Regions from separate parts of the Neomoorella thermoacetica genome, predicted to be linked through region 3. Evidence: riboswitches for the same ligand, from Rfam matches in the RefSeq annotation. Region 3 holds a riboswitch; each other region holds the start of a gene.
What was found. A riboswitch is a leader RNA that binds a small molecule or an ion and turns the genes downstream of it on or off. The one in region 3 is predicted to bind S-adenosylmethionine.

Region 1: linked by a shared signal. The riboswitch ahead of MOTHE_RS06260 (homocysteine synthase) and the one ahead of MOTHE_RS09810 (trans-sulfuration enzyme family protein) in region 3 are both predicted to bind S-adenosylmethionine.
Region 2: linked by a shared signal. The riboswitch ahead of MOTHE_RS05535 (ATP-binding cassette domain-containing protein) and the one ahead of MOTHE_RS09810 (trans-sulfuration enzyme family protein) in region 3 are both predicted to bind S-adenosylmethionine.

The regions. Positions count from the first base shown of each region.
Region 1 is NZ_CP012369.1:1,248,143-1,252,397, forward strand. Features, by position in the region: gene MOTHE_RS06260 (homocysteine synthase) at 1-765, opposite strand, end outside; SAM riboswitch class I at 852-969, opposite strand; gene MOTHE_RS06265 (FadR/GntR family transcriptional regulator) at 1,046-1,789, opposite strand; gene MOTHE_RS06270 (cobalamin B12-binding domain-containing protein) at 1,955-2,620, opposite strand; gene MOTHE_RS06275 (GntR family transcriptional regulator) at 2,650-3,381, opposite strand; gene MOTHE_RS06280 (DUF1638 domain-containing protein) at 3,386-4,111, opposite strand.
Region 2 is NZ_CP012369.1:1,096,588-1,100,842, reverse strand. Features, by position in the region: gene MOTHE_RS05545 (ABC transporter ATP-binding protein) at 1-126, shown strand, start outside; gene MOTHE_RS05540 (hypothetical protein) at 113-928, shown strand; SAM riboswitch class I at 1,181-1,284, shown strand; gene MOTHE_RS05535 (ATP-binding cassette domain-containing protein) at 1,593-2,222, shown strand; gene MOTHE_RS05530 (ABC transporter permease) at 2,351-3,136, shown strand; gene asrA (anaerobic sulfite reductase subunit AsrA) at 3,591-4,255, shown strand, end outside.
Region 3 is NZ_CP012369.1:1,965,038-1,969,292, reverse strand. Features, by position in the region: gene MOTHE_RS09820 (hypothetical protein) at 1-247, shown strand, start outside; gene MOTHE_RS09815 (trans-sulfuration enzyme family protein) at 334-1,485, opposite strand; gene MOTHE_RS09810 (trans-sulfuration enzyme family protein) at 1,563-2,699, opposite strand; SAM riboswitch class I at 2,760-2,868, opposite strand; partial or broken gene MOTHE_RS12920 (methionine ABC transporter permease) at 2,981-3,391, opposite strand; gene MOTHE_RS09800 (B3/B4 domain-containing protein) at 3,420-3,806, shown strand; gene MOTHE_RS09795 (2-oxoacid:acceptor oxidoreductase family protein) at 3,798-4,255, opposite strand, start outside.

The DNA of each region.
Region 1 (4,255 bases), 720 kb from region 3:
AAAGGACTGGACGTAACTGAGGCCGTGATAACTGGGATCGGGTTCTACCAGTCCGGGAAATTTACCGTTATCCCAATTGAATTTACCGGAATCGACAATTATGCCGCCAATGGAAGTACCATGGCCGCCGATAAACTTGGTCGCCGAGTGCACGACGATATCGGCTCCGAATTCAAACGGACGGCACAGGTAAGGCGTGGCGAAGGTGTTATCAACGATTAAAGGAATACCAGCCTCGTGGGCGATGGCAGCCAGGGCCTCCAGGTCCGGCACGTCCAGCTTGGGATTGCCCAGGATTTCCACATAAAGGGCCCTGGTCCGGTCTGTAATGGCAGCCCGGAAATCCTCCGGTTCGGCGCTGTCGACAAAACGGGTTTTAATACCAAACTTGGGCAGGGTTGAATTAAAAAGACTGAAGGTGCCGCCGTAAAGGCTGGTGGAAGCAACAATCTCCTGTCCGGCGGTGGCGATATTAGCTATGGCCAGGGTGATGGCCGCCTGGCCGGAAGCCGTTGCCAGGGCGCCGACACCGCCCTCCAGGGCAGCCATCCTTTTTTCAAAGACATCGGTAGTGGGATTCATAATCCGGGTATATATATTACCTTCTTCCCTCAGGCCGAAGAGGGCGGCGGCATGATCGGCATCCCGGAAGACATAGGAAGTAGTCTGGTAGATAGGCACGGCGCGAGCTCCCGTAGCCGGATCGGGCTCCTGGCCGGCTTGAACGGCCAGGGTGGCAAAACGATACTGGTGATTGGTAGTCATTTTACTTCCCCTCTCCATGATTAACTTGCTGGCTGCAGGGGAATAAAAAAACCTCTCCGATAAGAAGAGGCACTCAATTCTTACCCCCCTTATCTCTCAGGGCCTTCTGCCCTGCAGGAATTGGCACCTGTCGCCCCCGGAGAAACCAGGAGAGCGGGTTGCCGGGCTTCATCGGGCCAGTCCCTCCACCACTCTCGATAAGAGTTTCATTCCTTTATTAAGTTCAAGCCAGCTTGTATAAAATATAAACCCTGGTTCTGGCAATGTCAAGTTTTTTTCGTTAACCCTCCCGCCAGGCAGCCTCTACCTGTTCCCTGACGTCTTTCAGGTGGCGTAACATGGCGGCAGCCGCCCCTTCGGCGTCCCGGTGGAGAAGGGCCTGGACTATTTCATAGTGCTCATCTACCGAGCGCTCCCCGCGGCCGGGTATGGCCAGGCTGCGGGAGCGACTGTCGGCCAGGAGACCCAGAAGGCTATGCATCAACCTTACCAGAACAATATTGCCGGCAGCCTGGGCCAGGCGGTAATGGAAGTTGCTGTCGTGCCCGGCCAGGAGGGAAAGGCGACCGCTTCGCAGCCGCCCCAGTTGTTCTTTGGTAGTTATAACCATAGAAGCCAATTCCTGTATATCACCCTGGGTACCCCTCTCAGCCACCCAGCGAGCTGCCTGGGGCTCAAGGACCTCGCGGACCTCAAAGAGATCAAGGACGGTTTCCCGGTTTACCGGCAGGTGACTGGCAAAGCGCTTTAAGTATTCATCCGGGTCCTGCTCGCTGATAAAGGCACCCTGGCCGTGGCGGATGCTCACCAGGCCTTCGGCGGCCAGCATTTTTAAAGCCTCTCGGACGGAGGTCCGGCTTACCCCCAGCATCTCGGCCAGTTCCCGCTCCGCCGGCAGGCGGTCGCCGGGGCTCATCTTGCCTTCAAAGATGCTCTTCTTTATTTCATCTACCACCCGGTTATAAACGCTCTTCGGGTTGCGGTTGATAGGTTGAAAAAGTCTTTCTGTCGATGGGTCACGCACGGTCATCGCTCCTACCCGGGGACAAGTGGTCATACCTCAAGCCTAAATTGTAGCATATCCCGGGTAAGGGGTAAATAGCCTCCCCGGCGCGGCCTTGCAAAACGGCCTTTATTCATTTTATGCCGCCCTTCTTATAGTTTATATCAGACCTCAACTGCTATGGGTTTAGTTTACATCGGTAGCTATTCTGGCAGCCCGTTCATGCCGTAGCCAGCGGCGACAGATGGCCACCCCTTCCCCGGCTTCCCGGACCCAGGCGTCGGCGCCGACGTACTGGCAGACGCGCTCATTGACCAGGCCGCCGATGAGGACCTTGACCGGGGCCATGCTTTCCACCAGGTGCATCAGGTGAACGGTACGGCGCATAGCCTCAAAGGAAGAGGTCAGCAGGGCCGAGAGACCAAGGACCCGGGCCCCGGTCTTCTGGATTAGAGTTAGAAAAACGTCAGGCGGTATATCCACCCCTGCGTCATAGACCCGGAAACCCTCGCAGCGCAGCAGGGAGATAGTGATATTTTTGCCGATGTCGTGAATGTCCCCTTCAACTGTACCAAAGACAATATCTGCTTCGGCCGGTTCCTGCCTATCTGCCAGGGGTACTTTCAGAAAAGGCTCGATAAGTTTTAAGGCTTCCTGGAAAATCTCCGCCGACATGACCAGATCGCTCAAAAAATACTCACCGCGGGCGTAAAGCTCGCCAACTATATTCAAACCCCGACGGCATTCTTCTACAATTGCCAGGGGCGGTTGTCCCACCGCAAGGCTGTGGCTGACAAGCTCCAGTACCCTTTTTTCTTCCAATTTTCCCATAGCCTGGGCCAAGAGGCTCATCCGGTCCACCTCCAGATTTTTGGTGTAAATTAGAAAATAGGCGACTGGGAGCTTAACTGGTACCTGTCGCCGCGGTACAGGCACCATCCCCACCCCACCGGCCTTTCCGTATTATCAAAAAGAATTTGTTCCAGTAAAAAAGCTGGCGTTCCCGGAGCAACGCGCAGGGCACGGGCTTCTTCTTCATTTAGAACTGTTGCCTGCAGGGTCATCTGACTGCTTACCGGCAGTACCTCGCCATGTTTTTCCACCATTTCCGGTAGAGCCTGGTACTGGAGCTCATTTTCAAGGATCGGCCGACCACGATCATAGCGCAGGTACTTACGGTCGTAGGCCATCGGCTCGCCGTCCGCCAAGAGGGAGCGGCGAATGTACAGGACCTTCTCTCCTACCGGCACCTGGAGTTTGGTCGCGGCCTTTTGCGGGGCTGGTACCACCCTGGCCTCCATGAGGCGGACGCTGGAGACTAACCCCCGGGCGGCCATCTCCGTATGAAACTCCTCCATGACGAAAACCGCCCGGTCGAGGCGGGGGCGCGAGACAAAAGTACCCTTCCCCTGTTCGCTGTAAATTAACCCGGCCCGGGCCAGTTGACTCAGGCTGCGACGTACCGTCATCCGGCTGAGGCCGTATTTTTCGCTCAATTCTGCCTCTGAAGGGAGAGTATCGCCGGGACGGTATTGACCCGATCTAATCTGCTGTTCAAGTATCTGCGCTAATTGATAATAGGGCGGGATGAAAGAATTTTTATCGATGACCATTTTTTCATTTTTCACCTGCCTCTGGGTTCCTGAAAACTCTAATAGATATTTCTTGCCGGGGTTCCACTTTTAGAAAGTCGTCCTCCCAGGGACCCTGGATCAATCTTTGCAGGTAAAGGCTGTTCCCCTGATATACCTCATAAGTCAGTCCCAGGTTTGCAGCCAGTTGCCGGGCCATCGCCAGGGCCGCAGGGTGCAACAACCGGGAAGAGGCAGCGGAGGCCGGCTTAACCTGCCGGTCCACCCCGGCGGAGCGGGTGCCCTGCCCGAAATCGGTCTTGATAAAAACCACGTTTTGGTAATGACAATAAAGCTGTTTTAAAATCCAGCGCCCGCGCTCTTCTCCGTAGCGCTCCAGGCAACGCTGGTATTCCCGGACCATATTTTCTTCCCCGGCCAGCCATCCAGATGATAAAAAGTAGGTACCGGTCGGCCAACGCGCCCTTGCCGCGACGGATCCTAAAAGCAAAGGAATGCAGTCATCAACTTTAGGTATGATGACGGGGCAGGAACCAGTACGCAGGCCGTCCAATGCTCCGCCGCAGAGCCCATAACCCAGGAGGATAAGATCGTAGTCATTAGCAGCGTTAATAGCTTCCTGAAGGGCCTGCCGCAATCGTTCTGGAGAACGATGCAGGCCCTGATCGAGGAAAAGCAGATCCTCACGACCGGTGGCCAGAGAGAGGAGTTCGTCTTCCATGACCCGGCAGGCGATAATCAGGCTGCGCAAAAAATTGCCTCCTCTTAGACTAGGGTTGTGCCAAATCAGGCGATTATTGGTTGGTTTCTTGCGGGCTTGGGAGTACAGGCTTCCGGCTCCGGATGTTTAAGCTAGCCAAAATTGGTGCTCTGTGGCTTAAGAGGGGGCTTGCTT
Region 2 (4,255 bases), 870 kb from region 3:
GAGGATGTGGTTTTCATAGACCGGGGGCGAGTTAAGCTGGCCGGTACGGCCGAAAATTTGCGCCAGCGGGAAGGCCGGTCCCTGGTGGCCATTATGAAGGAGGTTTTCCGCCATGACAACGACTAAAATCAGCGGCTGGCAGAAGCTGGGCCGCCTTTACCGCAAGGAACTGCGGGATTTGCGCCTGGAGAGTATGGTGGTGCTGGGGCTTATCCTCCTCTGGAATCTTTTCCTGTATTACAAAGCCAGCACGGCGACCTGGCCTCCAGGCACCCATCTGGTTTTCAGTTTAATGATGCTTGTAATAACTGGATTTTTGCCCCTTATAGAGTCCTTCAAAATCTGGGGAGATGAGTGGAAGAACAATACCGTTTACCTGCTGTTCTCCCTGCCGGTGAACGGGCAACAGGTTGTCCTGGCCAAGCTCCTGGCGGTACTCACCCAGTTTATTCTCTTAAGCCTGGCAGCTCTCCTGGCCACAGGCGCTTTATTTAAGGCAACAGTTTTAAACGCTGATTTTGTTATGATAAATAATGAGATCTGGCGGCTTATCTGGCAATATCGCCTTATCCTGGCCATAATCGCCGTCAACGGAGTACTTGAACTGGTCAACTTTGTTCTCCTCGCCTTTCTGGGCACTCTACTGGGCCAGTCGGTGCGGAGATTCTCCGGATGGGTGACAGGAACCTTTTTCCTGGTTGGTATGTACGTGTCTGGCAAGCTGGCTACCTGGCTGGCAAAAGTTTTGAATTACCTGCCCTGGCCGGCTACCAATATCCGCCTGCCCCTTAACTTCCGCGACCTGAGTATATATTCTACCAGTTCCGGTGATATATCTATTTACGCTGGAACGGTGGCCCTGCTGCTGGTAACCGGCCTTCTTTTCATAGCCACGGTGCTTTTTTATAACCGCCGGGTGGAGCTGTAATAACGCCCCAGCATAAAGACACCCGGAGGCAGGAACTTGGCAATCGAATATGCCTTGGGAGCACTCTATACCGACGTCTTGGATAGTACCACATATATGAAGCTAACGTCTACCCTCCAGCTTATGGCAGGCAGGTGAAAGGCTCCCGGCCCCTTCAGCGTGAGATGGAGGGATAACTTACGCCGAAGGTATCTTGACACCATCACCCAGGTAGTGGTATTAATTTATTAACAAAACTGCAAAACATCCCACGGCTTATCGCGAGAGGTGGAGGGAGGGCCCCGATGAAACCCGGCAACCCCGCTATTTAGCCGGAAGGTGCCAAGTGCCGCAGGAAACCTCCTGGAAGATAAGTTGACTCTTGTCCAACCTCTTCTTAAAATCCGGGAAGGGGTTTTTATTTTACCCCGGGGCGAAAGACCTCCTGAACTGTAGTTATGATTGGTGGGGGAGCCCCTCATGGGGGCTGACGTCTCTGCCACGAACAGGCAAAGATAAAGCCAAGCCACCCCCGCCGCTAAAAGCAACTGAGTCTAAAGTTTGCTAGCTGAGAACCACCGAAGCCTGGAGCCATCCCAGTCCCCAGAAAGCCAACCAATAATCATATGATTTGGCATAAACTTTCTTTTAAAGGAGAACTTTGCCCCGTGGAGGGGAGTATATAATGGGTGAAGCAAAATTTGAGCTAGAGGATGTAACCCTGAAGCGTCCCGGCCATAATGCCGCCGGTGAGGTAACGACCACCATTATCCTGAACAAGATAACTACTTTCTTTCTTAAAGAGAAAATCACCGCCGTTCTCGGGCCCTCAGGTTCCGGTAAATCCAGCCTCCTCAGGCTTCTAAACCGTTTGGAGGACCCGGCTGCCGGCAGGATTACCCTTGACGGCCAGGACTTGCAGAGCCTCAATATATTTACCCTGCGCCGGAGGGTTGGGATGGTCCGGCAGCTACCAACCCTCTTTCCCGGCACGGTGCTGGAGAATATCAGCTATGGCCCTCGCCTGCGGGGCATACCGCTGTCCCGGGATAGGGCCGGGGAATTAATCCTGATGGTGGGCCTGGGTACCGAACTCCTGGACCGCCGGGCGGACAGCCTCTCCATCGGCCAGCAGCAGCGGGTCTCCCTGGCCCGTACCCTTGCCAACGAACCGGAGGTTCTGCTCCTCGATGAGCCGACGTCGGCCCTCGACCCTACGGCGGCGGCCAATATCCTGCACCTGATGGTCGACCTGAAATCCCGTTTAGGACTAACCATTATCTTGGTTACCCACATCTTGGACCAGGCCCGCTAAATTGCCGACGAAGTCCTTTTTATGCATCGCGGCGAAATAGTCGAAACAGCTCCGGCCCAACAGTTTTTTACTGCTCCGCGGGACCCCCGCAGCAGGCTCTTCCTGTCCGGGGAGTTGGAGGGATAAGGATGCAGTATATCAATATCGGCCTTGGTGATATAGGTCTGGCCCTGATGCTGGTAGGGATCACCCTGGCTGTTTCTTTGTGGCAGCGCCTGGACCTTCACAGAGATCTATTTATCGGCACCCTCAGAACATTTATCCAGCTAACGGCCGTCGGTTACCTGCTGCAGGTGATTTTTAACCTAGATCGCTGGTACCTGGTCGTCCTGGCTTTAGGTATCATGTTACTGGTGGCTGCCGCCAACGCCTTTCACCGGCAACAGGAGCGCTGGCCCGAGTTATTCGTCATTATGCTCTTGGCCATAGCACTGGGCGGGATTATAACCCTGGCCATTGTCATTGGCATTGTTTTAAAGGTAAAACCCTGGTATCAGCCCCAATATATTATTCCTATCGCCGGGATGATTGTTGGCAACGCCATGATCGGTGCCGCCCTGGCCATCAACCGTTTAACAGGGGAGATCAATGCCCACCGGGAGGAGATCGAGGCGGCCCTGTCCCTGGGGGCGACTGCCTACCTGGCAGTCCTGCCTTACCTGCGTTCGGCCCTGCGAGCGGCCATGTTACCGACCATCAGCACTATGATGACGGTGGGTATTGTCCAGTTGCCAGGAATGATGAGCGGTCAGATCATTGCCGGTGCCAGCCCGGCGGCAGCTGTCAGGTACCAGGTCGTCGTCACTTATATGGTTGCCGCCGCTACGGCCCTGACTACCATTACCGCCACCCTGCTGGCCTACCGCTATTACTTTACGCCCAACCACCAGCTGAAACCGCCGTCCCAGCGCTGACGATTTCCAGTTTGATACCTCATTCGTCAGCAGGGGAGAGGGCACCATCGCCGTCCGTGATATGGACTACCACCTCACACATCCCATTTCGGGGAGGTGAGACCTGGGGTACAAATTAACGCCTGCGGGGTTGGCGGCCTTGCTGGATGAACTGGTTACCACCCGCATGCACTGACCCTTTGCACCTCCTCGGGTTGGAGTTCTACCGACAACTTCTCTTGCAGGGATCGGAAAAAGTGTGGTCAGCAGTTCCTTGAACAGGCGGTCGTGATCAACGGGCATTGGCGGTTTCTCCTGTTTTTCTTTTCATGATTTTACTTAAGGAGTTCCGGCCGGGCAAGGATTATTTTTACGATTTGTGATATACATCATTTTTATATGGGTACCTTCTGGATTACAATGGGAACAGAACAAAATCAGCTCAAACAGCACCATATTTTCGGGGGAGTGAGACATGGGGTACAAATTAACGCCGGCGGGGTTAGCGGCCCTGCTGGACGAACTGGTTACCAGCAGACGGGTTTTCGGGCCGGTACGTTACGCCGGTAAAGGCCGCCTGGCCGGTACGGATCTAATTACTTATGGCCCGGTAAAGGGCCTGGCCGATGTGGTTTGGGATGCCAGGACAACTTTCTCGCCCAAGGAAGTATTCTTTCCGATTAAAGAGAGCCTCTTTTATTTCTCCGATGGGGAAATAACCGAGTCCGCCCTGAAAGCCTCAGAAATATTGGAAACTGTGGTTTTTATCCGCGCCTGCGACCTCAACGCCGTTACCCGTCTGGATAAAATCTTCCTGGAAAACGGGCCCGCAGCGGACAATTATTATGCCCGGCGGCGCCAGCATACCCATTTTGTACTGATGGAATGCCAGGAGAGCTTCCCCGGTTGTTTCTGTGTCTCTATGGGCACGAACAGGGCTACCGGCCACCAGGCGGCCCTGCGCCCGGAAGGCAGTTATTACCTGCTCCAGGCCCTGGCCGAGCCGTGGCTTTCCCTGGGGGAGCGCTACGGCCAGCCGGCTGATGTAGAACCGGTTTGGGTGCAGGAGAATTCCCTGACCGTTAAAGTGCCGGACCGGGTAGATACCAGCCTTTTTCAACACGAACTTTGGCGGGAATA
Region 3 (4,255 bases):
ATTTAACATAGCTTTGACCACCCATTCCGGTGATTTGCGGGATTTTGATTTTGCCGGGGCTATACGCCTTAAGGTCAACGGCCGCGATGCCGGACGTGGCACCTGGGAGTTTGTCAGCCAGGACGGCCACCACCCGGAAGGCATGATACGTTTTAAGGCCCCTGGAAATGAACCCCTCAGGGAGTTAACCTTAAGCATTAATAACCTCCGCGGAGTACCGGTACGGGAGTTTAAGTGGCAATTGTAACTTGCTGGAGCAGCAGGCGTCATATTTGAATGCGCCTGCTTTTTTGGGTTTAAAAACAGGGCATACCCCTTCAACAGTAATTTGTTTTACCTGTGCCCCCGGGGAGAATCCAGTGCCTGCTCCAGGTCGGCCTGCAGGTCTTCCGCCTCCTCCAGACCCACCGACAGCCGTACCAGGTCGGGGGTGATCCCGAGTTCGCGCTTTAGCTCTCCCGGCAGGCTGCCGTGGGACATGGTGGCCGGTAGGGAGATGATGCTCTCCACAGCCCCCAGGCTGGAACCAATGACCGGCAGTCTGACGTTGTTAATGACCTGGCGGGCCAGTTCCGGCGTAGCCAGGCGGAAGGAGAGTACGCCCCCGCCACCGTCGGCCTGGCGAAAGTGCGTTTCCCGGCCCGGGTGCCCCTCCAGGCCCGGGTAGTAGACGGCCTTCACTTGCGGGTGTTTGCGTAACCATTCCGCCAGTACAGTCGCCGTCCGTTGTTGTTGGAGCAGGCGCACCTTCAGAGTCTTGATGCCCCGTAAAATCAGCCAGCACTCATGGGGGGCCAGGACGGTCCCCAGGGTGTTTTGCAGCAGGGTCAGTTCCCTGGCCAGGCCGGCGTCCCTGGTGACAGCCAGGCCTGCCAGGCAGTCGCTGTGGCCGCCCAGGTATTTGGTGGCGCTGTGGACGACGATGTCAATTCCCAGTTCCAGGGGCCGCTGCAGGTAGGGAGTCATGAAGGTATTGTCTGCTATGGTTATCAAGCCGTGTTCCCTGGCCAGGGCGGCGGCCCTGGCCAGGTCGGTGATTTTCATCAGCGGGTTGGAAGGGGTTTCGAGGTAAAGCCCTTTGGTAGAAGGCCGGATCTGGGCCGCCACTGTCTCCAGGTTGGTGGTATCCACGAAGGTTACTTCCAGGCCGAAACGCGGGAAAACCTCGGCCAGGGCCCGGTAGGTGCCGCCATAGATATCCCTGGATACCAGCAGGTGGTCGCCGGACGAAAAAAGGCTTAAAGCGGCGGTGATAGCTGCCATTCCGGAAGCAAAAGCAAAACCGTAATTACCTCCTTCCAGCTCGGCGATGGCCTCTTCCAGGGCCCGCCGGGTAGGATTGCCGGAACGGGTGTATTCGTATTCGCCCGGCTGATCCAGGCTTTCCTGGGCAAATACCACGCTCTGGTGGATGGGGATACTCACCCCTCCGGTAGCAGAATCCATAGATAAGCGGTGATGGATCAGTCGCGTTCCTCTCTGCATACTCTGTTTACCCCTCTTCTTTAAAGTCCCTGTTTACCTTGCGTTAATTTTAAGCCGCCGCCCAGGGTAAAAAGGGTTTAACAGGCCAGAGCCTGGTCCAGGTCGGCCTTGAGATCGTTCAAGTCTTCCAGTCCGACTGACAAACGTAACAAACGATCATTGATGCCCAGTTTAAGACGCATCTCAGCAGGGATTTCGGCATGGGTCTGGCGTTCCGGAAAAGTGATCAAGCTTTCTACCCCACCCAGGCTTTCCGCAAAGGAAATAATTTTTAAGCGCTGTAAAATCTGCTCCACCAGTCCGGCGTGCTTGACTTCAAAGGAAAGCATGGCCCCGAACCCGCTGGACTGTTTTTTACATATTTCGTGACCGGGATGATGGGGGAGGCCCGGATAATAAACCCTGGTCACCAGGGGGTGTTCGGCCAGCCACCGGGCCAGCTCAAAAGCGTTGGCCTGGGCTCGCTCCAGGCGTACGGCCAGGGTTTTCAAGCCCCGGATTACCAGCCAGCAGTCCTGGGGACCGGGAATCGCGCCGATGGTATTTTGGATAAAGGCCAGCCTTTCGCTGAGATCCTCCCGGGCGGCTATCGCTGCCCCCATAACTACATCATTGTGACCGCCTAAATATTTGGTGGCGCTGTGGACCACCAGGTCCGCTCCCAGTTCCAGGGGTCGCTGCAGGTAAGGGGTCATAAAAGTATTATCTACAATAGTCAACAGGCCCCTCTGGCGGGCCAGGGCAACCACGGCGGCAATATCGGTGATTTTCATTAGTGGGTTGGTAGGTGTCTCCAGGAAGATGCCTTTCGTATTGTTCCTTATAGATGCAGCCAGGGCAGCCAGGTCAGTAGTATCTACAAGGGAAAACTCCAGCCCCAAGGGAACCGCTACTTGGTTTAGCAGCCTGTAAGTACCGCCGTATAAATCCTCAGAAACCACCAGGTGGTCGCCGGGCCGGAAAAGGCAGAGAACGGCGGTAATGGCGGCCATGCCGGAGGCAAAGGCCAGGGCGCGACAGCCTCCCTCCAGCCCGGCCAGGCCTTCTTCCAGGACCTGGCGGGTAGGGTTGCCTGTCCGGCTGTAGTCAAAACCAGTACTCTGCCCCAGGGCCGGGTGACGGAAGGTAGCTGACTGGTAGATAGGCGTGCTGATAGCTCCCGTTTTACTATCATACCCTACTCCCAGCTGGACCAGCTCTGTAGCCAGACGCATTTTATCCAACTCCCCCTATGACAAAATAAAAGCTCTTCGCAGACGAAAAGCTTTTTTCAACTCTCATCTGCCAGGAGAAATCCTGCAGGAATTGGCACCGTACCTGGGTTCTAAGAGGCCGGTTGCCGGGCTTCATCGGGCCAGTCCCTCCGCCAGCTCTCGATAAGAGTTTCCGGGTATTTATTTTTTAGTTTTTTAATCAGCTTAGTTATATTTATTATATCCTCTATATCTAAAGCGTCAAGGGGAGAAGCTTAGAGAAACTTTTCCCGATTTCCGGGTTAACGCCGGCTTAAACGGGCGACAATCCGGTCACCTACTACCTGAATGATCTGGACCATAATGATTAATAAAACGACGGTAATAACCATAACGTCATTTTGGTAGCGCTGAAAGCCGTATTGATAAGCAAGGGTGCCCAATCCACCGCCGCCGACTACACCGGCCATGGCGGAATAGCCAATCAAGGTAATGGTAGTTAAAACAAAACCGGATACCAAGGAGGGGGTAGCTTCCGGAAGCATCACCCGGACGATAATTTGCCATGGAGAAGCCCCCATAGATTGAGCCGCCTCAATGACCCCCCAAGGTATTTCCCGCAGGGAGGTTTCCACCAGGCGGGCGACAAATGGTATAGCGCCGACAGACAGGGGTACGATAGATGCAGTTGTACCGATAAAGGTGCCAACGACCTCCAGGCTGATGCAAATAAACAGCCTGGTGGATTCATACAATTATATCTCCCTGAAGTATGCCCTGGCCCTGGGGGCCCATGATCTGGACAAGGTGGAGGGTAAGATCGCTTTTAATCTTACCACCGGGAAGGAAAGATTTCACCCCCTGGGTGCCACCGGACCTGTACCCGTATCGCCCGGGGAATATGCCTATATGGACGCAAGGGAAATCCTTTGCCGGCTGGAGGTCAAGCAGTGCGAGAAAACCAAAATCACTCCGGAAACGACAAACGCCTTCTTTATTATCCAGGGAAATGCCGCCACCCCCATGGATTATTTATACCGGGCGGCGGATGAGTTGATGGGCCTTATCGTCACCTACTGCCAGGGGCAGGTTAGCCTGGCTACCATCGAGTATACCGGCTCAGAGTAAGCTGTAACCGAGATTCAGGGCTTTAACATTTTCTTCGCCGAAAACCCGGATGCGTTCCAGCATGGCCTTCCTGACGACCTCCGGTTCCAGTACGCCTGCCATCAACCTGGTCAAAGCGCCCAGGAAAATGGCGTTGGCGAAGATCTCCCGGCCCAGGTTTTTAACGGCCAGGTCCCTGGCCGGGAGGGCGATATGCCGTACCGGTAGGCTTAAGTCAGGCTCCAGGTAACCGGGATCATAAAGGATTAACCCATCCCTGACCAGGTGCTTAAACCTGTTGTAAGCGGCGCTGGATAAAGCACAGAAATAATCGGGCCGCTCTACCACCGGGCTGTCTACCGGCTCGCCGGCAATAACCACCTGGCTGCGCACGTAACCGCCCCGGGTTTCCGTCCCGTGGCTGATTAGCATTGTCGTATGGAGTCCCTGGTAAACGGCGGCCAGGCTCA